Regions from separate parts of the Rhodoferax sp. GW822-FHT02A01 genome, predicted to be linked through region 1. Evidence: predicted binding sites of a transcription regulator. Region 1 holds the regulator's gene; each other region holds the start of a gene.
What was found. The regulator FNR, encoded in region 1, switches genes on or off when oxygen is low (the NO sensors DNR and NnrR bind a similar motif). The targets are predictions, from matches to a motif close to TTGATNNNNATCAA.
Positions count from the first base shown of each region.

Region 2: a site for FNR is predicted at 1,765-1,778, ahead of AAGF34_RS22400 (FeoA family protein). Genes of this name have one in related genera too.
Region 3: a site for FNR is predicted at 1,164-1,177, ahead of clpB (ATP-dependent chaperone ClpB). Genes of this name have one in related genera too.

Region 1 covers NZ_CP152376.1:4,018,439-4,021,716, reverse strand. Annotated here, with positions in the region: gene hemN (oxygen-independent coproporphyrinogen III oxidase) at 1-1,126, opposite strand, end outside; gene fnr (fumarate/nitrate reduction transcriptional regulator Fnr) at 1,335-2,054, shown strand; gene AAGF34_RS19135 (FixH family protein) at 2,062-2,337, opposite strand; gene ccoP (cytochrome-c oxidase, cbb3-type subunit III) at 2,437-3,278, opposite strand, start outside.
Region 2 covers NZ_CP152376.1:4,715,908-4,719,185, forward strand. Annotated here, with positions in the region: gene AAGF34_RS22395 (ferrous iron transporter B) at 1-1,385, opposite strand, end outside; gene AAGF34_RS22400 (FeoA family protein) at 1,387-1,650, opposite strand; gene dnaE (DNA polymerase III subunit alpha) at 1,804-3,278, opposite strand, start outside.
Region 3 covers NZ_CP152376.1:4,597,999-4,601,276, reverse strand. Annotated here, with positions in the region: gene dapA (4-hydroxy-tetrahydrodipicolinate synthase) at 1-251, opposite strand, end outside; gene AAGF34_RS21795 (molybdenum cofactor biosynthesis protein MoaE) at 526-1,011, shown strand; gene clpB (ATP-dependent chaperone ClpB) at 1,272-3,278, shown strand, end outside.

The DNA.
Region 1 (3,278 bases):
CCAGATCGTCCCGGGTCAAGGCCAACCCGCGGACAATGGGAAAGCGCCCCTGGTCCAGGGCGTCGTAATACTCTTCCAGCGTCTTGGCATTCTGGCTGTAGGTAGCGCCGATTCGCCCAATGCTCGAAACACCCAGGGCGATCAGATCGCAATCGGGCTGCGTGCTGTAGCCCTGGAAGTTGCGATGCAAACGTCCCTGGCGCTTAGCCACGGCCAGCGCGTCGTCCGGCAAGGCGAAATGGTCCATGCCCACATAGACGTAGCCGGCCTCCATCAGTGCGGCCATGGAACGTGACAGCATGGAAATCTTGGAGCCGCCGCTCGGTATCTCGGCAATGTTGATGCGGCGCTGCGGTTTGAAGCGTTCCGGCAGATGGGCGTAGGCGTACAAAGCGATGCGATCCGGACGCAGCTCGATGATCTGGGCAATGGTCCGCTCAATCGACTCAGGGCTTTGCTTGGGCAGGCCGTAGATGAGATCTACATTGATGGATTCAAACCCACGGCTGCGCGCATCTGCCACCAAGGAGAAGACCTGCTCGGCTGGCTGCACACGGTGCACGGCCTTCTGGACCGCCGGGTCAAAATCCTGCACGCCGAAGCTCAGGCGGTTGAAGCCCAGCTCGGCCAGGGTATCCAGCCGCTCGGCATCGATGGTGCGGGGATCTATTTCAATGGAGTATTCCCCACCAGGGACAAAGGTGAAATTGCGCTTGAGCATCGCCATGACGGCACGAAGCTCATCGTCGCTCAGAAAGGTGGGGCTGCCTCCGCCCAGGTGCAACTGGCTTACGGACTGTGCAGTTCCAATCAGCTGGGTATGCAAAGCCACCTCTTTTTCCAGGTAAGTCAGGTATTCGGCAGCCTTTTCGTGGTGCTTGGTGATGATCTTGTTGCATGCGCAGTAGTAGCACAGCGACTCGCAGAATGGGATATGTATGTAAAGCGAAAGCGGCAATGCCAAAGCAGCAGGCCCGCTGCGGCGTTGTGTCAGTGCCTGAGAATAATCTTCTGCATTGAAGGCCTCAACGAAGCGGTCGGCGGTAGGATACGAGGTGTAGCGCGGGCCGGAAACGTCGTATTGGCGCAGCAAGTCTTCGGTGACGGGGGATACGACAGAATTCATAGGTACTCCAGGACATATCCCCGACAATGTGCCTGAAGATGCAAACAGATAGTTTGATGTGAATCAAGGTCTCGAATACATGACATTTCGAAATTTAGGTTCATAATTGATTTGGATCAGGTGAGATAAGGAAGAACACATGAACGCATATCTACCGGATGAAGCCCATCCCGCGATTTCCATCAGGCCGGCGGGCAACGTGGTTGAAATGAGTGCCCACGGCATCAAGGTCGCTTGTTCCAACTGCAATCTGCGTGAACTGTGTATGCCCCTGGGGCTGACCCCTTCCGAATTGGAGCGTATTGACGAAGTGGTGGGCAGTCGCCGCAAAGTCAAGCGCGGCGCCACACTGTTTCGCAATGGCGAGAGATTCACCAGCCTGTATGCGATCCGCACAGGTTTCTTCAAGACCTGCGTTGCCTCCGAAGATGGCCGCGACCAAGTGACGGGTTTTCAGATGGCAGGCGAAATTGTTGGCCTGGACGGCATCGTCCAGGAGCACCACACCTGCGACGCCGTAGCACTGGAAGACGCAGAAGTGTGCGTCATGCCTTTTGAAAAGATTGAAGAGCTGTCGCGCGAGGTTTCAGCGCTGCAGCGCCACGTGCACAAAATTTTGAGCCGGGAAATCGTGCGCGAAAATGGCGTGATGCTTCTGCTCGGAAGCATGCGCGCTGAAGAACGCCTGGCGGCGTTCCTGCTCAACCTGGTGCAGCGTCTGCACGCTCGCGGATTCTCTCAATCGGAGCTGGTCCTGCGCATGACGCGTGAAGAAATTGGCAGCTACCTGGGCCTCAAGCTGGAGACGGTCAGCCGCACCTTCTCCAAGTTCGTCGAAGAAAACATCGTCGAGGTCAAACAACGCCACGTCCGCATTCTGAACACGGACGCGCTGCGTGAAATCGTCAACCCGAAGGTTTGCAGCTAAGTAGCGTTCAGGGGGCGTCCACAGGCTTGGGGACGCCAGTAGCTGCGTGATTCCTTGCAGCCATCGCAGGTGCGGCACTGGACGGTGTACCACCTAGCGTCTTGTTGATTTCCAGTCCCTTCTGGTAGTAGTTTTCATCCGTTACAGGATCTGGTCGGCTGATGGCCAGGTACAGCGTGATAAAACTTGCCACAACAACGATGGCAGGACCTGCCACAACCATCCATACGTGACCGAACTTCCACCATGGTTTGGCTTCTGGTGCATTGGCGAGCTGACTCATATCGGTTCCTTGCATTCAATACTTGAAAGAGAAAACCCCGGCAGGACTTCGAGTCAGGACTCGAAACACTGCCAGGGTAGAAGCTGCTACTGAGTCGACTTACTGCTGAGCAGTGCCCAGGTTGGACAGACCCCAGACATAAGAAGCCACAACATGGATCTGCTCAGGACTGAGCTTATTTTCCTGAGCGGGCATGATGTTGGTCTTGCCGTTGGTGATCATGTTGATGATGGCCTGCTCACCAAAACCGTGCAACCAGATGTTGTCGGTCAGGTTGGCAGAGCCCACCGCTTGCATACCCTTACCGTCTGGGCCGTGGCATGCAGCGCACACACCGAACTTTTCCTTGCCCAGGTTGGCACGCACGGAGTCGTGCGGGCTGCCAGACAGGCTCAGCACATAGTTGGCAACATTCTTGACGTCGTCAGAAGTGCCCACTGCGGCTGCCATCGAAGGCATGTTGCCAACACGGCCCTTGGTGATGGTTTCCACGATTTTCTCGGGTGTGCCACCATGGAGCCAGTCATTGTCAGTCAGGTTGGGGAAGCCCTTGCCGCCACGCGCATCGGAGCCATGGCACTGCGAGCAGTTGTTCATGAACAGACGTTCACCAATGGCATGTGCCTGGGGATCCTTGGCAACGTCCTCCACCTTCATGGCCATGAACTTGGCGTAGATAGGCGCCACTTCGGCATTGCCCTTGGCAACCTCGGCGTCATACTGTCCATGCGACGTCCAGCCGGAGCTGCCAGGAGAGCTGCCCAGACCGGGGTACAGAGAAAGGTACACGGCTGCAAAGATGATGGTGATGACGAACAGGCCCACCCACCAGCGTGGCAGGGGGTTGTTCATTTCACGCAGGTCGCCGTCCCACACGTGTCCGGTGGTGTTGTCGTGGGAGGTCATTGCCTTGGCTTTACCACTGAACCACAGCAGCAACA
Region 2 (3,278 bases), 700 kb from region 1:
GCCCGCTCCCACAACCCCAGCCCCAGATTGCGCAAGCTGGGGCGGCGGTACGGCGGCAACTCCAGCATCAGAGGCTGGTAGTGCGACTTCATCCAAACCCGCTTGAGCAGCCAAGCCACCGCCATGGCACTGACCACGCCGGCAATGTACAAGCCGAACAGGGTCAGCCCGCGCAGATCAAACCAGCCCACCTGGCGCGCTGGGACAAAGGCGCCAATCAGCAAGGCATACACCGGCAGGCGGGCCGAGCAGGTCATCAGCGGCGCCACCATGATGGTGGCCAGGCGGTCACGCCAGTTCGCAATGGTGCGCGTGGCCATGATGCCGGGGATGGCGCAGGCAAAGCTCGACAGCAGCGGAATGAACGCGCGCCCCGAGAGCCCGACCTTGCCCATCAGGTTATCCAGCAAGAAGGCGGCGCGCGGCAGATAGCCGGAATCTTCCAGCAACAGGATGAAGAAAAACAGAATCAGGATCTGCGGAAGGAACACCAACACGCCGCCCACGCCAGCAATCACGCCGTCTACCAGCAGGCTGCGCAGCGGGCCGTCTTCCATATGAGCCGTGGTCCAGTCCCCCACCGCTGCCATCACGTCCTTGATGAGGTCCATGGGCACATTGGCCCAGGAGAACACCGCCTGAAAGATCAGGAACAGGATGGTGGCCAGCAACACTAGCCCCCACACCGGGTGCATCACCACCGCATCCAGCCGGTACTGAAAGCGGCCCATGGCAGGCACTTGTGGCGCCACCAGCGCCAATATGCGGCGTACCTGGGTTTGCAGCTCCACCGAACTCCATGCTGCTGCAGCCCGCGGTTGCTTTGTGGCCTGCGCATCAGGCACCTGCGCCAGTTGGTTGATCTGCACTTCCAATTGCGCCAGCAATGCTGCGTGGCCTTCGTGTTTGACGGCGACAGTCTCCACCACCGGGCAGCCCAACTCAGCGCTGAGGCGCTGCACGTCGATATGCAAACCATGGGCCCGTGCGACGTCCGCCATGTTGAGCGCCACGATCAGCGGTTTGCCCAACTGCTTGAGCTCCAAAACCAGGCGCAGATTCATGCGCAGGTTGGTGGCGTCCACCACCGCCACGATGGCATCGGGTGCGGCTTCGCCAACGCGGCGCCCTTCCACCACTTCCAGCATGACCTGCTCATCGGGCGTGCTGGGCTTGAGGCTGTAGGAGCCTGGAAGATCCACCACCGATATCGTCTTGCCGGACGGCAGCCGGGCAGTGCCGACCTTGCGCTCCACCGTGACGCCGGCATAGTTGGCCACTTTCTGGCGAGCACCTGTCAGCAGATTGAAGAGCGCGGTCTTGCCGCAGTTGGGGTTGCCCACCAGGGCAATCACTTTGGGCGCGGCGGTCAACGTTTGGGACATATCAGGCTAGCGCCTTCACCGAATCAGGCGCCGATACTTCCACGCTGCAGGCTTCCACCAGGCGCAGCGCAAACATTGTCTCGCCCACCTGCACGGCAAGCGGTTCACGGCCACCAGGACCACGACGCAGCATCAGCACCGGCTCACCGGCGATGAAACCTAACTCCTCCAGCCGCTGCACCGTTGCCTGATCCACTTCGCTTGAACCGCTGAAGACACGCTTCACAAGGGCATGGGCACCATTGGGCAATTGGGACAGAAGCATGTTGGATCCTTGGGGTTTGGCGTCTCCAAGGCATGGACAACGCGCAATCTAAATGAGAGTCTATCTCATTTAGATTGATTGGCATGCCCCCTATCCGTACCAATCGCGCGGCGTTTGAGCCAGATCAAAGGACCGGTTTTATGGCGTCGCCTGTCAGTCGTAGGCGATGACGGCGCGGCCCTGATCAGCCTGTGCACGCCAGCTCGCCAGCGCCGCATCGCTGGGGTAGAAGCGCGCTTCTTCACCCAGTGCCAGCACCACTTCGGCACCCGCACAACCTTGAGCCGCTTCATCGGCATCCCGTTTGAGCTGCAGGCGCACACCCAGGCCCCGCACCAGTTCGCCCTGCTCGGATATTTCGCGCTGGGCCGGGAAGTCCTTGAGCAAGCGCGCAATGTCTGGTGCGCGGCCATTGACCGCTACCCGCAGGTACTTGCCAAAGCGGCAACGTGCCTGCTCCAGGCTCCAGATCTGCTGCACGGTGAACTGCATGCCGCCTGAGAAGCGGTCCGGCTGGGCCTTGCCCATAGCGATGATGAGTTCATCGTCCTTGAGCAGGTTCTTGTGCGCATTGAGCAGGTTCTCGTCCGCACGCGCTTCGATGGTGGCGGACTTGTCGTCCAGCTTGAACAGCCCGAGTTTGCCCCGCTGCCCGTTGATCACGCGCAGGTCGGTCACGATGCCGGCCAGCAACTGCGGCTCGCGGGTTTCCAGCAGTTCCTCAATGGGCCGCTTGGCGAACTTGCGCACCTCGGTCTCCACCTCGTCAAACAAATGGCCGGAGAGATAAAAGCCTACCGCTGTCTTCTCGAAGGTCAGCCGCTCTTTCACGCCCCAGGGCGTGACTTCCACCAGATCGGGTTCCTGCGTGCTGGAGCCGTGGTCGTCGTCGCCCATGTCGAACAGGCCCACCTGGTTGGCGTTGGCCGCAGATGCATTGGCAAAGTCAAACGCCAGGTCAATGGAAGCCACCAGGCTGGCGCGGTTGAGCTGCAGTGTGTCAAAGGCACCAGCCTTGATCAGTGCTTCCACACAGCGCTTGTTCAAGCGGCTGCGCTCGACGCGGCGGGCGAAGTCAAACAGGCTGGTGAACGGGCCGGCCTCAGCGGTCGGGCCCCTGCCCTCGCGCGCAGCCACGATGGCCTCGATCGCCTGTTCGCCAGTGCCTTTGATGGCGCCCAGCCCGTAGCGGATCTGCTTGTCGGAAATGGGCTCGAACCGGTACTTGCCACGGTTCACATTGGGCGGCTCAAAGGTCAGGCCCATCTTCTCCGCATCTTCAAACAACACCTTGAGCTTGTCGGTGTCGTCCATTTCCACGGTCATGTTGGCGCAGAAGAACTCGGCCGTGTAATGCACCTTGATCCAGGCCGTGTGGTAGGCCAGGAGCGAGTAGGCTGCCGCGTGCGACTTGTTGAAGCCGTAACCCGCGAACTTCTCCATCAAGTCGAACACCTCGTCGGCCTTCTCCTGTGGAATGTTGTGGGTCTTGAGGGCACCGGCGCGGAACTTCTCGCGGTGCTCGGCCATCTCTTCGGCCTTCTTCTTGCCCATGGCCCGGCGCAGCAAGTCGGCGCCGCCCAGTGAATATCCGCCCAGGATCTGCGCCGTCTGCATCACCTGCTCCT
Region 3 (3,278 bases), 580 kb from region 1:
GGGAGCCCATCGGCATGTTCCAGGACCGTCTCCAGCACCTCCCATTGCTCCTGCTTGCTGAGCGCTGCCGCCTCACCCGTGCTGCCGCAGACCACATAGCCGGCAATACCTGTCTGGCGGTAGTGGGCCAGCAGCCGCTTGAGCGCCACATGGTCCACCGCCCTGGTATCGGCGGTGAAGGGGGTTATCAAAGGAATCCACAGTCCGGAAAAATCGGCTGTGGAGGGCGAGACTGTCTGCGCTGTCGGCATACCTTGTCCAATCAAAAAATGACCGCAAAAGCCGCCTGCAAAAAAGCGCTGAATCCGGGACCGGGCCCATACGGGCAACTGGTTTGGTTCCATCGCTCATCTGAGGACGGAACCGAAGCTCCGGTCAGATGAGCTTGGTCTTCTTGGATTTGCTGACGCAGGTGTTTCCGCACGCAACCGTCTGGATGGTGCGGGAGGCGGGAAGAACACATGCGAACAACATGGACTGAAGTGTAGCAGTGCAACCAACGGTGCCTGATGCCAAAATGCCGCCATGACACATGCACGCGTATCCATCCAGACCCAGGACTTTGATTTGTCGGAAGAAGTGGCGCGCCTGCGCGCGCTGGACAAGCGGGTCGGGGCGGTGTGCAGTTTTGTGGGCACGGTCAGGGATCGCAATGGTGATGCCGATCCATCGGTGCAGTCCATGGAGCTGGAGCATTACCCTGGGATGACGGAGAAATCGATCGAAGCCATGATCGACGAGGCGCACAAGCGTTTTGACATCTTCGGCGCACGGGTAGTGCACCGGGTCGGGCTGCTGCAGCCTCTGGATCAGATTGTTCTGGTGGCGGTCACCTCGGCGCACCGGGGCGAGAGCTTCAAGGCCTGTGAGTTCCTGATGGATTACCTGAAGACGCAGGCGCCGTTCTGGAAGAAAGAAACCACGCCCGACGGTGCCCATTGGGTGGATGCACGGGTCAGTGATGACGCGGCTTTGTTGCGTTGGGGGATCAGTGGAGGCAACGCGGCATAGTTGCCTGGCTTTTGGTGGGTTGATGCGGGGGTAGCGTAGGCCCCTCATGCGTTCCCTTGGGCCGCAAAATTGGGGCCTACGCTACCCCCGCATCAACCTGTCGGCGTCGTTGGTCCAGGCACGAAGGCACAACCCGCGCAAAAAACAGTTCTTTGACGCAAATCAGCCTTTGGCAGACCTAAGTGCCCCAATGCACTTGAAAAGCAAGCCGCTAGCCCCCAAGCTGTGAAGCAACCGACCTAACCGTCAAAGGAATTCACATGCGTACCGACAAACTCACGACTAAATTTCAGGAAGCCCTGGGTGATGCCCAGTCTCTGGCATTGGGCAATGACCATGCCTATATCGAACCCGTCCACGTGCTGGTGGCCATGCTGCGGCAGCAGGACGGCCCCAAGGCACTTTTGCAACGTGCAGGCGTCAATGTCAACAACCTGCTGGCAGCAGCTGAAGCCGCTGTCAAGAAGCTGCCCACAGTGCAGGGTCAAGAACAGGTGCAGGTGGGGCGTGACACTGTTACTTTGCTGCAGGCAGCCGAGAAGGAGTCCATCAAGCGGGGCGATCAGTTCGTTGCCAGCGAACTGTTTCTGCTGGCCATGGCCGACCACAAGGGGGATGTCGGCAACTTGGCACGCGCCAATGGCCTGACCCGCAAGAGCCTGGAAGCCGCCATTGATGCCGTGCGTGGTGGACAGAACGTGGACAGCGCCGATGCAGAAGACCAACGCGAGTCGCTCAAGAAGTACTGCATCGACCTGACTGAACGCGCCCGTCAGGGCAAGCTGGACCCGGTGATCGGTCGCGATGACGAGATCCGCCGTGCCATCCAGGTGCTGCAGCGCCGTACCAAGAACAACCCGGTTCTGATTGGTGAGCCCGGCGTGGGCAAGACCGCCATCGTGGAAGGCCTGGCACAGCGTATCGTGGCCGGCGAAGTGCCGGACTCTCTGAAGGGCAAGCGCGTGCTGTCGCTGGACATGGCATCCCTGCTGGCGGGTGCCAAGTTCCGCGGTGAGTTTGAAGAGCGGTTGAAGAACGTACTCAAGGATCTGGCCAAGGATGGCGGCCAGACCATTGTGTTCATTGACGAACTGCACACCATGGTGGGCGCTGGCAAGGCTGAGGGCGCCATGGACGCGGGCAACATGCTCAAGCCCGCGCTGGCCCGCGGCGAGTTGCACTGCGTGGGTGCCACCACGCTGGACGAATACCGCAAATACATCGAGAAGGACGCTGCGCTGGAGCGCCGCTTCCAGAAAATCCTGGTGGGTGAACCCACGGTCGAGGCCACCATCGCCATCTTGCGTGGCCTCAAGGAGCGCTACGAGGTGCACCATGGAGTGGACATCACCGACCCGGCCATCGTGGCCGCCGCCGAGCTGTCCAATCGCTACATCACCGACCGTTTCCTGCCGGACAAGGCCATCGACCTGATCGACGAGGCAGCCTCCAAGATCAAGATCGAGCTGGACTCCAAGCCCGAGGTCATGGACAAGCTGGACCGTCGACTGATCCAGTTGCAGATCGAACGCGAAGCCGTGAAGAAGGAAAAGGACGAAGCGTCAATCCAGCGCCTCAAGCTGATCGATGAAGAGATCAAGAGCCTGCAAAAGGAAATCGCCGATCTGGAGGAAATCTGGAAGGCAGAGAAAGCCACGGCACAAGGCAGCGCCAATGTGCGGGAAGAAATTGACAAGCTGCGCCAGCAGATCGAAGCACTGACCCGCAAGGGCGATCTGGCCAAGGTGGCCGAGTTGCAATACGGCAAGCTTCCCGAGTTGGAAAAACGCCTGAAAGAAGCGCAGGAAAACGAATCCGGCAAGGCCAGAGCCAAAGGCAAGGAAGGCACCGGACCGCAATTGCTGCGTACCCAGGTGGGCGCCGAGGAAATTGCCGAGGTGGTGAGCCGTGCCACGGGCATTCCCGTTTCCAAGATGATGCAGGGCGAGAAGGACAAACTGCTGCAGATGGAAGACAAGCTGCACCGGCGCGTGGTGGGGCAGGAAGAGGCCATCTCGGCCATTGCCAACGCCATCCGCCGTTCGCGCTCGGGTCTGTCCGACCCGAACCGCCCCACCGGCTCTTTCCTGTTTCTGGGCCCCACCGGTGTGGGCAAGACCGAACTGTGCAAGGCGCTGGCGGGCTTCCTGTTTGACAGCGAAGACCATCTGATCCGCATCGACATGAGCGAGTTCATGGAGAAACACTCGGTCGCACGCTTGATCGGTGCGCCTCCGGGCTACGTGGGTTACGAAGAGGGCGGCTAC